3 regions of the Micromonospora sp. NPDC050686 genome follow, and region 1 is predicted to be linked to each of the others. Evidence: riboswitches for the same ligand, from Rfam matches in the RefSeq annotation. Region 1 holds a riboswitch; each other region holds the start of a gene.

Region 1 (4,802 bases):
CAGTCCGACACGCAGGTCGCCGGCACCGATCGCTATGGTGGTGCGATGCTGCTCTCCGACCGCGACCTGGTCAGCGAGATCAAGGCGGGCACGCTCGCGCTGGATCCGTTCGAGCCCACACTGGTGCAACCGTCCAGCATCGACGTACGCCTGGACCGGCTCTTCCGGGTCTTCAACAACCACCTGTACACCCACATCGACCCGTCGATGCGGCAGGACGACCTGACCTCCGCGGTGGAGGTGCCGGACGGCGAGCCGTACGTGCTGCACCCGGGCGAGTTCGTGCTCGCCTCCACGCTGGAGGTGGTCACCCTCGGCGACCAGCTCGCCGGCCGGCTGGAGGGCAAGTCGAGCCTGGGCCGGCTCGGCCTGCTCACCCACTCCACCGCCGGGTTCATCGACCCCGGCTTCTCCGGCCACGTCACGCTGGAACTCTCCAACGTGGCCAACCTGCCGATCACTCTCTGGCCCGGCATGAAGATCGGCCAGCTGTGCATCTTCCGGCTCTCGTCACCGGCCGAGCACCCGTACGGCTCGGAGGTGTACGGCTCGCGCTACCAGGGCCAACGCGGCCCCACACCGAGCCGCTCCTGGCAGCAGTGGCGCACCTGGCCCACCCGCTGACCCGCTCACTCGCCTCGGCGAGGTGTCAAGCGGCGCCCCTTCCTATACCGAATGCGTTAAGCAGGGGCCCCGCCTTACACCCGGCCGAAGCTGTTGACGGGGCCGTCGTCGACGCGCTTCATCTTGATCGGCATGCCGGCCTGGGAGGCGTGCACCACCCAGCCGCCGCCGACGTACATTCCCACGTGGTGCAGGTCGGCGTAGTAGAAGACCAGGTCACCGGGGCGCAGGTCGGCGCGACTGACCCGGGCGGTGACCCGGCGCTGCTGGCGGGCGTTGTGCGGCAGGGACACGCCGGCCTTCGCCCACGCGGCGAGCATCAGCCCCGAGCAGTCGTACGAGTTGGGCCCCTCGGCGCCCCAGACGTACGGCTTGCCGATCTGCGCGCAGGCGAACTTCACCACGGCGCCGGCGTCGCCGCCGGGCCAGGCGGCCGGGCAGGGGGCGGGACGCAGCGGGCCGCCGCCGCCGTTGCCGTACACCTGCAGGCGCAGCTTCTGCAGCCGGTCGATCTCGGCGTTGATCTGCCGCTTCTTCGCGGCGAGCTGGGCTTCGGTGCGGCTCAGCTGGACGATCAGCTCGTCCAGCGACCGTTTCTGCGCGGCCAGCCTGTCCCGCAGCTCCGCCACGCCGCGGATCTGCCGCTGCTGCCGGTCGGCGAACCGGTCGAGCAGTTCCAGGCCGTCGACCAGTTCGCTCGGTGATCGGCTGCCCAGCAGCGCGTTGACGGTGGCGACGTTGTCGCCCTTGTACGCCTCGGCGGCCAGCCCGCTGACCTGGTCCATCGCCAGATCGACCTGGAGCTGGAGGGGTTCGATCCGCTTGCCGAGCGCCTGCGCCTGACGGCGCTTGCCGGCCAGGCCGACGCGGGTGGCGTTGTGCTGTTCGATGATCGGTTCGAGCCGGTTCCAGTCCCGGTCGATCCGGCCTTCGATCTCGGTCACGGAGGGCTCGGCGTGGGCCGCCGTGGCGCCACCGGTCAGGACTGCGGCGACGCCGACCAGGGCGGCGACTGCGGTGGTGAAGCGGGACCAGTGTGTACGCGGCGCGCCCGTCGGCTGGCCGGGAACCGGCCGGACCGACAGCGGCCGCGGGGCATGGCGTGCCACCGGGGCTCCGTACTCCTTCACGTCGACCGCCTACCGGGTTAGCTGACGGGTTCGGGCGGGAAGGGGTCGCCCTACCGCAGTGGCTGCGGATTCACCCCGGCGTACCTGGGTCCCCGGCTCGCCCGGAGGCGACTCGGCGGTGTCCGACCGTCACCTCCCGGGTTGGGTGGTGCACCTACCGGTCGACGATTCACCAGAGTAGGGATCGCCGTCACCGCGACGCAACTCACCCGGCCGTGACACTCCGTACCCGAATCGGCCACCGCGACCGTGGGACGGTGAAGGTTTTTTTCGTATCCGAATACCTTGCGGAAAGCTATTGACCGCAGGCCGCGCCGGGAGTGAGGGTGGAAACGCAGTGACCCCCATCCCTGTCTGGAGGTTCGATGCACCGCACACCCCCGCCGTCGGGCAGACGGATACTGCTGGCCGCCGCCGTCGCGACGGCCACCGCGTTCGCCACCACCGGCCCGGTCGCCGCCGAGCCGTCCCGCGCCGACCCCGCCGACCGGCAGCAGCAGTACGCCGCCGCGGCCGACGAGTACGGCGTGCCGCGCAGCGTCCTGCTCGGCGTCTCCTACCTGGAGTCCCGCTGGGACACCAACGCGGGCATGCCCAGCACCAGCGGCGGCTACGGGCCGATGCACCTGACCGACGCCGAGCAGGTCGCCTCGACCCCGTCCAGCGCGCACGTCGACTCCGACGAGGACCCGCGTGGCGACGAGTCCCGCCCGCTCACCCTGGATCCGGCCGTCGCCGCCGCACCCGCCGGCGACGTGCTGCCCCGGGCCGCCCTGCAGACCGTCGACGCCGCCGCCACGCTCACCGGCATCCCGGTGCAGACGCTGCGGACCGATGCCGCCGCGAACATCCGGGGCGGCGCGGCGCTGCTCGCCTCGTACCAGCAGGAACTGGGCGGGCCGGTCGGGGCCGGCAGCGACCCGGCGGCCTGGTACGGCGCGGTGGCCCGGTACTCCGGCGCGGACACCGAGGACGCGGCGGCGGCCTTCGCCGACGAGGTGTACGACCAGCTAGGTCAGGGTGCCAGCCGGACCACCGACGACGGCCAGCGGGTGACCCTCGCCGCCACGGCGGTGGCGCCGGACCAGTCCGGGCTGCACCGGCTCGGCCTGCGCCGCGCCGAGCGGCCGGACGGGCTGGAGTGCCCGGTCCGGCTCGCCTGCGAGTGGATCCCCGCCCCGTACGCCGAGTACGTCGACAAGAACGGCAACATCGACTACGGCAACCACGACCTCGGCAACCGGCCGGCCCAGCAGAAGATCGAATACATCATCATCCACGACACCGAGGGCTACTTCGGTCCCAGCGTCGGGCTGGTCAAGCGGGCCGACTACCTGGGCTGGCACTACACGCTGCGCTCGGTGGACGGCTACGTCGCCCAGCACATCAAGGCCAAGGACGTCGGCTGGCAGGCCGGCAACTGGTACGTCAACGCCAAGTCCATCGGCATCGAGCACGAGGGCTTCGCCGGCCACGGCACCTGGTACACCGAGGCGATGTACCGGAGCTCGGCCAAGCTAGTCCGGCACCTGGCGCTGCGGTTCCAGATCCCGCTGGACCGCCAGCACATCCTCGGCCACGACAACGTCCCCGGCATCCTTCCCGGCAACGTCGCCGACATGCACTGGGACCCGGGCCCGTACTGGGACTGGTCGCACTACTTCGACCTGATGAAGGCGCCGTTCCAGGGCACCGGCACACCGCGCACCGGCCTGGTCACCATCGACCCGGACCACGCCACCAACCGGCCGGCGTTCACCGGCTGCAACCAGCAGCCCCCGGGCGTCCCGGATCCGCCGCCGCCGGCCGAGCCGTGCCCGCTGCGCGGCTCCTCCTCGGTCCTCCTGCGCACCGCGCCGAGGGCGGACGCGCCGCTGGTCAACGACCTCGGGCTGCGCCCGGACGGCACCCCGAACACCATGTACGTCTCCGACCACGGCGCCCGCGCCTCGGCCGGCCAGACGTACGCCCTCGCGGGGATCCAGGGTGACTGGACGGCGATCTGGTATCTCGGCCAGCAGGCCTGGTTCCACAACCCGGCCTCGGCGCCGACGGCGAAGTGGGCGAACGGCTTCGTGGTCACCCCCCGGCCGGGGAAGGCCACCATCCCGGTGTACGGGCGGGCCTACCCGGAGCGGGCGGCGTACCCCGCCACCATCCCGTACCAGGCCGTCACGCCGTTGCAGTACACGTTCGCGGCCGGCCAGCGGTACGCGCTCGGCGGGGTGCTGCCGGGCGAGTACTACCGGGCGGTCTCGTTCGACGGCTCGGCACCCGGCGACCGGACCGTGGTCCGGGGCGCCAACCGGTACGTCCAGCTCCAGTTCGGCCACCGGGTGATGTACGCCGACCTGGCCGACGTGCAGATCCTGCCGGCCGCGGTCGGCGCGCCGCAGTAGAACGCGGCAACGACGAAGGGCCCCGACAACGCGTCGGGGCCCTTCGGATGTCGCGGACTACTCAGGTGACCCGGCGGAAGCCGGCGATCGGCTGGTTGTTGATGCTGCTGACCTGGACCGGTTTCCCGGTGCGTGGCGCGTGCACCATGGTGCCGTTGCCCAGATAGAGCCCGACGTGGTGCAGGTCACTGTAGAAGAAGACCAGATCGCCCGGGCGGGCCTCGGAGCGGGACACCGAACGGCCCTCGTTCCACTGCGCCCCGGTGAAGTGGGTCAGGCGGATGCCCGCCGCCTTGTACGCGTACTGGGTCAGGCCCGAGCAGTCGAAGGAGTTCGGGCCGGTGGCCCCCCAGACGTACGGGTCGCCGACCTGTTGGCAGGCCACTCGGATCGCGGTGCGGGCCGCCGCGGAGACCACCCCGTTGATGGTGGGGCAGCCCGAGACGCTGACCGTGGTCTTCGGCATCGACGCCTTGAGCCGCTTGATCTCGGCGTCGATCTTCTTCTTGCGGGCGGCCAGCTCGGCCTCCTGCTCGACCTGCGACGCGATCAGCGTGTCCAGCTTCTGCTTCTGCGCGTTGTACTTGTCGCGGACGGCGAGCACGCCCTCGATCTGCTTGCGCTCGTGGGCGGCGAGCCGGTCGAGCAT
Region 2 (4,802 bases), on a different contig from region 1:
GGTGATCCGGAAGGCGAACTCCCCGGTCGGGGCGCTCACCGGTTGCATCGTGTAGCCCTGGTCGGAGACGAGCAGTCCGCCCGGGAGGTGGTTGTCGGTGGGGGTGCCGGCGGTGCCCTGGTCGCCACCGGATTCGTGGCCGGCGCCCGGTTCCGTCGGGTCGTGGCGGGTCTCGGCGGCGGGGGTGACGGGGTCGGTCAGCTGACCGACCCCGTACGCCGCGCCGAACACCGCCGCGAGGCCGAGGGCGAAGCCGCTCAGCTTGGTCGCCGTGTTCATCGTGGACCTCGGTTCCTTCGGGTTGCCGGAACCGTCACGCCCCGACGAGGTCGTACCCGGCCTCGTCGACCGCGGCGCGGACGGTGTCCGGGTCCAACGGGTGCTCGCTGGTGACGGTGACCTGGCCGGCGGCCAGGTCCACCTGGACGTCGTCGACGCCCGCGATCGCGCGCAGCTCGGTGCTCACCGAGTTGACGCAGTGCCCGCAGGTCATGCCCTGCACCTGGTACGTGTTGGTGATCATCGCCGTTCCCTTCCGTCGCTCCCACCATATACCCCCTAGGGGTAGCAGGCCGGGAGATGCCCGTCACGCCTCCGGTACGCCTACCCGGTGGGGGTATTGCGGCACGACGGACCGTACCATACCCCCAAGGGGTACGCTATCCTGGCAGCCATGACCGCACCGACCACCCCGACCCGGGGCTACACCGCCAGCAAGGACCAGCTGCTCGCGCGGCTCCGCCGCATCGAGGGCCAGGTCCGCGGCATCGAGAAGATGGTCGAGGACGACCGCTACTGCATCGACGTGCTCACCCAGATCTCCGCCATCCAGGCCGCGCTGGACAAGGTCGGCCTGGGGCTGCTCGACGGGCACGCCCGGCACTGCATGCACGAGGGCGCGGTCGAGGGGCGGGCCGACGAGATGGCCACCGAGATGATGGCGGCGGTCGGCCGGCTGATGAAGCGGGGCTGACCGCCGCGCGTCGGGTGCCGCCCGGGCCGGAGTCGACCCGGGCGGCACCCGCCCGCCTCACAACCGGTCGAGGATCTTCCGCATGGTGCCGGTCTCGGCCTGCCGGGTGGCCACGATCCGGCCGGCCAGCGCCTTGGCGTCCGGGTTCACCCCATCGGCCTGCTCCGATGGCCCCGCCGGTTCAACCGGAGGCCGGACCGCCCGCGAACTGCAGTCGGACCCGGCGCCTTGGTTACCATCCGGGGCGTTCATCCGCGACGGTTGAACCGTCCGGGCCATCGGGCCGTACCCAGCACCGGATCGTCAGGAGACTCAGCATGGGCGCCGACCACCCGCGTACCGCCCCGCCCGCCCCACCGGGCGTGCGGCGGATCCTCGTGGCGACCGTGGTCCCGCTGTTCCTGCTCACCGTGATCGCCGCGGTGGTGCTCTGGCCCCGCGACGCGCCAAGCGGCGAGCCCGCCGCCGAGGTGCCCCGCTACCAGGGCACGGTCACCCGGGTCGTCAGCGAGTCCTGCCCGCCGGCCCCGGACACGCCAGAGGGCGGGCCGGACGGTGGGCAGCGCCGCTGCGGCACGGTCACCGTGCGGGTGGCGCAGGGGCCGGACGCCGGCCGGGAGGTCCAGACCCCGGTGCCGGACGGCCCCGGCGCGCCGACCGTGACCGCGGGCGACGAGATCATCCTGGTTCAGCTGACCGACCCGGCCGATCCGCAGGCGAGCCGCTACGACATCGCCGAACACCAGCGCGGTACGCCGCTGGTCTGGCTGGTGGTGGTCTTCGCCGCCGCCATCGTCGCGTTCGGGCGGTGGCGCGGGCTGGCCGCGCTGGGTGGCCTCGCCGCGAGCTTCGCCATCCTGCTGACCTTCGTGCTGCCCGGGATCGGCGCCGGCCAGTCGCCGCTGCTGGTCGCGGTCGTCGGCTCGGCACTGATCATGTTCGTGGTGCTGTACCTCACCCACGGGATCACCGCGCAGACGTCGGTCGCCGTGCTCGGCACCCTCGGCAGCCTGGTGCTGACCGGTGTCCTCGGCGCACTGGCCACCGGGGCCACCCACCTGACCGGGTACGGCAGCGAGGACGCCACCACGCTCTCCATGTTCCAGCAGGACGTGGACCTGCACGGCCTGCTGCTCGCCGGGATCGTCATCGGCTCGCTCGGCGTGCTCGACGACGTGACCATCACCCAGGCGGCGACCGTCACCGAGCTGGCGCACGCCAACCCGGAGCTGTCCCGCCGGCAGCTGTACCGGGCAGCCACCCGGGTCGGCCGGGCGCACATCGCCTCCGTGGTCAACACCATCGTGCTGGCGTACGCGGGCGCCTCGCTGCCGTTGCTGCTCCTGCTGGTGGCCGACTCCCGGCCGGTGGGCCAGCTCCTCACCAGCGAGTTCCTGGCCCAGGAGATCGTCCGCAGCACGGTGGCGACGCTGGGGCTGGTCGCCGCCGTTCCGCTCACCACCGGCCTGGCCGCGCTCGTCACCACCGCCGGCCGGCGGGCCGGCGGGTCGACACCGGCCGCGCCCCCGACCCGCCGCCCGCCGACCGACCCCGACGTCGCGCTGGAGGCGCTCGGCGCCCCGCGAACATCGACCACCACCACGCCCCCGGGCCGGTGGCCCGATCCCGGAAGGAGCACGGACGACGCATGGTGACACCGCAGAGCGTGACGGACCACGCCGCCACCCATGTCAAACGTGTCACTGGTTACCGCCCTCGATTCCGAAAATACGGCTTTGGTCGGGTTCCGGACGTAGCTCACCGGCCCGGCTCTCGGGTAACCTCGCTGCCGGTCACCGCCGAAGGCGCGCAGCGGCGCCTGCGGTGCCACCGCCCAATCGCCGCTCGGCGAGCCGGGGAACCAGGTACGTGGGGTGAAGCCGCGCCAGCGGCCGGGGCAACTTCCGTCCCGAATCCGTCAGCTAACCCGGTCGGCGGTCGAGGGAAGGGAACACTGTGACGGCACCCCTGCGCCACTGGTTGACACCGGTGGTGGCCGTGCTCACCGCACTCACCATCGTCACCGGGCCCCTCCCGGCGACGGCCGCCCCGAACACCCCCAAGCCGTCCGGGCACGAGGAGGACAACGATCCTCCGCTCCTCAACGACGTGCTGGAGCAGACCAACCGGGGCTACTTCCGGGCCAAGGCCAAGCTGGCGAAGTCCAAGCAGCGTCAGCTCGCGCTCGCCCTCGAGGTCCGCCGCGCGCAGAGCGAGCTGGACCGGCTGACCCCGCAGGTGGGCAAGATTGCCGCGCAGTCGTACCGGACCGGGCGGGTGGGCGCGATGGCCGTCCTGCTGGACAGCAGCAGCCCGACCTCCTTCGTGAAGCGCGCCGCGGTGCTCGACGAGATCAACATGGTCAACGAGCGGAAGCTGGCCGAGGTGACCGAGGCCAAGCGGAAGGCCGAGGCGGCCAAGCTGGCCCTCGACGCCGAGGTGCGCGAGCAGCAGCGGCAGACGGCCATCATCGCCAAGCGCAAGGCCGAGGCGGAGAAGTCGCTGGAACTGGTCGGCGGCAAGGGCTTCACCGGGGGCCTGGTCTCGGCGACCTCACCGGTCGCCCGGGTCGGCCCCGGACGGACCTCCGACGGGGAGTGGCGTCGCGAGTCGTGCAGCGAGTCCGACCCCACCACCTCGGGCTGCGTCACGCCGCGCACGCTGCACATGTACAAGGAGGTCAAGCGGGCCGGCTTCGACCGGTTCGTCGGCTGCTACCGCTCCGGCGGGCCGTGGGAGCACCCGAAGGGACGGGCGTGCGACTGGTCGTTGCAGAACCGCGGCTTCAGCCCGTGGCACAACAAGGACACCCGGACGTACGGCAACAACCTGGCCGCCTTCCTGCTGCGCAACGCCGACCGGCTCGGCATCTACTACGTGATCTGGAACCGGCAGATCTGGTTCCCGGCGACGGGCTGGCGTTCGTACAGCGGCCCGTCGGACCACACCGACCACGTGCACGTCTCCCTGCTTTAGCGCGCCCCGCGTAACCCGGGCCGTCCCGCCGCGTGCGGGGCGGCCCGCGTCGTGCCGGGCCTCGGCGCGCAGCCGGGGCCGGCCGGACGACGCGCTCCGGGCCGTCGGCTCGGGCCTCAGCCGGCCGAGGGCGCGACCGGGTCCACCGGCCGGGCCTGGGCGGGCGCTTTCGCCGCCGCGGCGGCCGGCACCTCGGCCACCGTCCGCACCGCGCCGGCGCTCAGCCGGTACGACATGCCGACCACCGCGCACCGGCCGGCCGCCACCGCGGCCGCCAGGGCGGCGGAGTTCGACACCAGGGCCTCGACGGTCTGGGCGATGTGGATGTCCACGATCCCGTCGATGTCCTCGACGCCCCGGTCGGCCGCCTGCCGCAGGCTGGGCAGCACGGCGTCCACCACCGCGCCCAGGTGCCCGGGAGGCGGCGTACCGGTGCGGACCGCCTCGCGGGCCGCCTGGACCGCGCCGCAGGAGTCGTGGCCGAGCACCACCACCAGCGGCGTGCCGAGGATGGTCACGGCGTACTCGACGCTGCCCAGCACCTCGGGCCCGGCGGTGTGCCCGGCGGTGCGGACCACGAAGAGGTCACCCAGGCCCCGATCGAAGATGATCTCGGCGGCCAGGCGGGAGTCGGAGCAGCCCACGATCACCGCGAACGGATCCTGGCCGCCAGCGACCGCGGTGCGGCGGTCGGCGTCCTGGTTGGGATGGCGCGGCGACCCGGCGACGAACCGTCGGTTGCCGGCGCGCAGCTCGTCGAGCGCGCGCTGCGGGCTGCTCCACGGCATTCGGCTCACCTCGTCCCTCACGTACGCGGGTGGGTCGGCCGGCGATACGGCCGCAACCACCGTCA
Region 3 (4,802 bases), on a different contig from region 1:
CGGATGCGCAGGTGGGACGCGCCGGGGAGACTGGGTGCGCCGGCCGCTGGGCCGGGACCGTTACCCTGTTTGGCGGATCGGGCCGCCGGCCCGATCGTTGGACAGAGGAACGGAAAATCCGGAACCGGGGTGCCGTGGTGCCCCGGTCGTGAATTTGCTCATCCCCGAGGGGTGGCGACCGAGACCGTCGGAGGAATACTCTCGGTCGCGGCCCGCGTACTGATGAGGCGCCCCGAGCGGGGCGGGTGGAGGTGCTCGCGTGAGCCTGTCGATCGTGAAGTCGGTTCTGTCGGGTGGTGTGGTCGAAATCGCTCCCCGGGGCGAGATCGACGTGGACACCGCGTACGAGGTGCGCGAGGCGATCGCCGAGGTGCTCGCCAAGGGCCGGCCCACCCGCATCGAGCTCAACATGCGGCTGGTCAGCTTCATCGACTCCGTCGGCATCAGCGCCATGGTCGCCGGCTTCCAGACCGCCGAGGTCAGCGGCGTCAAGCTGGTCGTCACCCAGCCGAGCCGGTTCGTGCACCGGCAGCTCTGGGTCACCGGCCTGCTCGGCCTCTTCGGCGCCCCCGAGCCCTACTTCGCCGCCGCCGCGCCCGAGGCTCCGCTCGGCGCCTGAGCTTCGCCGAGCCACCCGGCCGCCGCGCCGAGGGGACCCGCTCGCGCCCCGATGACCAGGGTCGTCCGGCCGTTGCCAGGACGCCGGTCGGTGGGCGAGGATCGGGCGACCTACCAGTAGGGGGACGGGTGCTCACGCGCGAGACGTTCAGCTACAGCGTCCAGGCCCGGTGCACAGCGGCCGACGCCGTGGCGCTGCTGAGCGACCTGACCCGGCAGGGGGAGCTGCACCCCCTGATCGTCCGGGTCCGCCAGTTGCCGCCGCGCCCGGGCGCCCGGGCCAGTTACGCGATCACCGACCGGCTGGCCGTCGGGCCGTTGCACTTCCCGGTCACCTACCAGGCCGACGTCCTGGTCTCCACCGAGGACGAGATCGTGACGGTGGCCCGGCAGCAGCCGGCGACCACCGTACGCAACCACACCCGGCTCCGCCGGGAGGCCGACGGCGTGCTCCGGGTCGACGTGGAGATCACCCTGTCCGCGCCCGCGCCGCTGTTCGCGTACGCGTTCCGGCAGGCCCGGTCGGCGCACCTGGCGCTGGCCGCCCGGCTCGGCGAGGTGCTGGACCGCGACCCGGGCCCCGCCCCGACCGGGGGTTGACCGGGCCTTCGGCGACAGCGCGGCCCGGTGACCCGCGCGGGTCACCGGGCCGGGTCGGGTCGGCTCAGTAGACCGACAGGTGCACGTGGTTGGTGTGGTCGCTGGACGGGTCGCCGCCGGCCCCGCTGTACGACTTCCACCCGCTGCTGGGCAGCCAGATCTGCCGGTACCAGATCACGTAGAGCACGGCGAGCCGGTCGGCGTTGCGGACGAAGTACGCGGCCAGGTTGTTGCCGTACGTCTTGTCCCCGCCGGTGGCGTCCCCGCCGAAGCCTCCCTTCTGGGCGGCGAAGTCGCAGGCCCGGCCCTTGGGATGCTCGCCGGAGCCGCCGCTGCGGTAGCAGGAGACGTACCGGGTGAAGCCGGCGGCCTTGGCCTGTTCGAGCGCGTGCAGGGTGCGGGGGGTGATGCAGCCGCTGGCCGGGGTCGGGTCGTCGACGCTGCACGACTCGGACGGCCAGGAGCCGTCGGAGTTGCGCGGCGCCGGCTTCGCGTTGACGGTCGAGGTGCCGCCGGTGCCGCTGCCGCCGGTGCTGGTGCTGCGCTGGGCGGCCGCGCGCCGGGCCTCGGCCGCGGCGACCTCCAGCGCCTTCTCGGCCTGCTCCTTGCGCTTGGCCATCACCTGCACCTGCTTGCGCTGCTCGACGATCTCACCGTCCAGCGCGGTCTTGGTGCGGGTGGCCTGGTCGCGGGTCTCCAGCAGGCCGCGCACGGCCCGGTCCTCGTTGGCGGCCACCTGGCCCAGCGCGGCGGCCCGGTCCATGAAGTTCTCCGGGTTGCGGCTGCTCAGCAGCGCCGCCGCGGTGCCGAGCCGGCCGGTCCGGTACGCCACCCCGGCGATCTCGCCGACCTTGGCGTCGCGGACGCCCAGCTCACCCTCGATGGTCTTGAGCTGGGTGGCGAGCGCCTGCTGGCGCTTGGTGGACCGGGTCAACGCGGTGCGGGCGTCGAGCCAGCCCTTGCTGGCCGCGTCGAGTTGGTCGCGCAGTTTCTCGGTGCCGCCCTCGTGGTCGGTGCCGGGCGCCTTGGCGAGCGGCGCGGCGGACGCCGTCACGGCCGGCACGGCGCCGACGCCGAGGGCGAGGGCGAGGGTCACCACCATCAGGGCCGCCATCCGGGCGGCGGTTCGTCTCACGGGGCCCACTACTGGCATGCACATGTCCTTCCGTCAGCCGCCGGCCGGGTTAGCTGACGGGTTCGGGACGGAAGATCCCTACCGCTGACGCGGATGCACCCCACGGACATGGTTCCCCGGCTCGCCACGGGCGGCGATTAGGCGGCGGCCACCGCAGGCGCCGGCGGGCGCCGCTCGGCGGAGGCCGCGGTCGAGCCTACCGGTGAGTCACCGAGCCCACCCCCGGTTGCTCCCGACAACCGGTGGGGCAAGAGTTGCAAATGGTGCATATGGCCACGGCGTCGGGAAAGAATTAAGGTTGTGCTAAATGCCACTCGATCGACCGGCCGGCCTCTGCTGACACTCCGGAGTCGGCTCGCGGCGGCGGGTGCCCGGTCGAGGGGCCTCGGCCGGGCGCCCGCCCGCTCAGCCCGCGTCGAGGACGGTCAGCCGCTGGGTGGCTCGGGAGAGCGCGACATAGAGCGTGCGCACCCCGGACGGCTCGGCCCGGATCTCGCTCGGCGCGACCAGCACCACCCCGTCGTACTCCATGCCCTTGGCCTGAAGGCTGTTCACCACCTGCAACCGTGGGTCGGCCAACCCGGCGAGCCAACCGGCCACCTCGTCCCGGCGCGGCACCGGCGCGATCACTCCCACGGTGCCCTCCACCTCGCCGAGCAGCGCGCCGGCCGCCTCGACCGTGGCGGCCGGCAACTGCGACGCCGGCACCACTCGCTGCACCGGGTCCACCCCCGTGGAGCGCACCGCGGTGGGCAGCGCCAGGTCCGGGTGCAGCCGGCGGATCTCCGCCGCCGCCACCGCGAAGATCTCCGCCGAGTTGCGGTAGTTGGTGGTGAGCGTGAACCGGTGCCGGCGCCGCCGGCCCAGCGCCTGGTCGCGGGCCCGGTCCAGCTCCGCCGGGTCGCCCGCCCAGGCGGTCTGGGCCGGGTCGCCGACCACCGTCCAGGAGGCCAGCCGGCCCCGCCGGCCGATCATGCGCCACTGCATCGGCGAGACGTCCTGCGCCTCGTCAACCACCACGTGCGCGTAGTCGCGGTAGTCCTCGGGGCGCTCCCGCGCCGCCTCGCGGGCGGCCCGCTGCCGGTCGGCGAAGGTGCTCAGCTCACGGACCCCGCCGGCCAGCTGGAACGGGTCCCGCCGCCGCCGCTTCGGCAGCACCGGCTTGCCCAGCAGCGCGTCCAGCTCGTCCAGCAGCGCCACGTCGGCCACGGTCGGTCCCTGCCGGTCCAGCGACCGGTACGCCCCGACCAGCAGGTCCGTCTCCGCCCCGGACAGGAGCCCGCCGGCGTAGCGGCGCAGCCGCTCGGGACGGGCCAGCCAGTCCAGCACGTGCCGCGGGTGCAGCCGCGGCCACCACGCCTTCAGGAACTCCCGGAACTCCGGCCGCTCGATGATCTCGTCCTCGAACACGGCCTGCTCCGGCAGGCGCCCCCCGGCCAGCCGGCGGGCCTGCGCCCAGAGCGCGGCCAGTACCGCGTCGAAGGCGGCTCGGCGGACCTCGTTGCGCCGCGCGCCCCGGGACAGCGTCCGGTCCCGGATGCCGTCCAGCTCGCGGCGCTCCAGCCGCAGCAGCTCACCCCGGTGCAGCAGGCGCAGCTCGTCCGGCCCGTCCGGCACCGCGTCCCGGACCGCCCGCTCCAGCACCCGGCGCATCCGCAGCGAACCCTTCACCGCCGCCACCTCCGGCGGGTCGGTGCGGGTCGCGGTCGAGCCGGGGAAGAGGGTGCCCAGCGAGTGCAGGGTGGCGGTCTCCTCGCCCAGCGAGGGCAGCACCGAGGCGATGTACTCGACGAAGACCGTGGACGGCCCGACCACCAGGATGCCGCCGCCGGCGTACCGGCCGCGGTCGGAATAGAGCAGGTACGCCGCCCGGTGCAGGGCCACCGCCGTCTTGCCGGTGCCCGGCCCGCCGGAGACGATCGTCACCCCGGAACCGGGGGAGCGGATCGCCTCGTCCTGCTCGCGCTGGATGGTGGCGACGATGTCCCGCATGCCCCGGCCGGTGGCCCGGGACAGGGTGGCCAGCAGGGCGCCGTCGCCGACCACGGCCAGCTCCGCCGGCGCGGCGGCCGGGTCGAGCAGGTCGTCCTCGATCCGGGTCACCTTCTCGCCGGTGGACTGGATCGTGCGCCGCCGCACCACGCCCTGCGGATCGGCCGGGGTGGCCTGGTAGAACGCCGCGGCGGCGGGGGCCCGCCAGTCCACCACCAGCGTCTCGGCGTTCTCGCCGCGGATGCCGAGCCGGCCCACGTGCAGCACCCGCCGGTCCCGCAGGTCGAGCCGGCCGAAGACCAGCCCCTCGTGCTCGGCGTCCAGCACGTGCCGCCGCTGGGCGGCGTGGAAGACCATCGCGTCCCGCTCGACCAGGGCGCCGAAGTTGCCGACCCGGGCCAGCCGGTAGCCGTCCCGCTCGGCCTGGACGGCGGAGCGCCGCAACTCGGCCAGGCGG

What was found. Region 1 has a riboswitch for cyclic di-AMP ahead of AB0H57_RS10360 (NlpC/P60 family protein). Riboswitches for the same ligand answer to the same signal wherever they lie in the genome.
Region 2: it holds a riboswitch for cyclic di-AMP, as region 1 does, so the genes downstream of both, AB0H57_RS05105 (hypothetical protein) here and AB0H57_RS10360 (NlpC/P60 family protein) in region 1, are expected to answer to the same signal.
Region 3: it holds a riboswitch for cyclic di-AMP, as region 1 does, so the genes downstream of both, AB0H57_RS09665 (hypothetical protein) here and AB0H57_RS10360 (NlpC/P60 family protein) in region 1, are expected to answer to the same signal.

Annotation. Positions count from the first base shown of each region.
Region 1 is NZ_JBFAID010000010.1:33,077-37,878, reverse strand. Features, by position in the region: gene dcd (dCTP deaminase) at 46-624, shown strand; gene AB0H57_RS10360 (NlpC/P60 family protein) at 699-1,733, opposite strand; cyclic di-AMP (ydaO/yuaA leader) riboswitch at 1,745-1,882, opposite strand; gene AB0H57_RS10355 (N-acetylmuramoyl-L-alanine amidase) at 2,120-4,153, shown strand; gene AB0H57_RS10350 (NlpC/P60 family protein) at 4,215-4,802, opposite strand, start outside.
Region 2 is NZ_JBFAID010000003.1:270,434-275,235, reverse strand. Features, by position in the region: gene AB0H57_RS05125 (hypothetical protein) at 1-279, opposite strand, end outside; gene AB0H57_RS05120 (cation transporter) at 314-523, opposite strand; gene AB0H57_RS05115 (metal-sensitive transcriptional regulator) at 674-973, shown strand; gene AB0H57_RS05110 (YibE/F family protein) at 1,291-2,628, shown strand; cyclic di-AMP (ydaO/yuaA leader) riboswitch at 2,795-2,925, shown strand; gene AB0H57_RS05105 (hypothetical protein) at 2,930-3,949, shown strand; gene AB0H57_RS05100 (carbonic anhydrase) at 4,066-4,737, opposite strand.
Region 3 is NZ_JBFAID010000008.1:125,227-130,028, forward strand. Features, by position in the region: gene AB0H57_RS09655 (STAS domain-containing protein) at 260-619, shown strand; gene AB0H57_RS09660 (SRPBCC family protein) at 748-1,218, shown strand; gene AB0H57_RS09665 (hypothetical protein) at 1,283-2,362, opposite strand; cyclic di-AMP (ydaO/yuaA leader) riboswitch at 2,376-2,507, opposite strand; gene AB0H57_RS09670 (AAA family ATPase) at 2,759-4,802, opposite strand, start outside.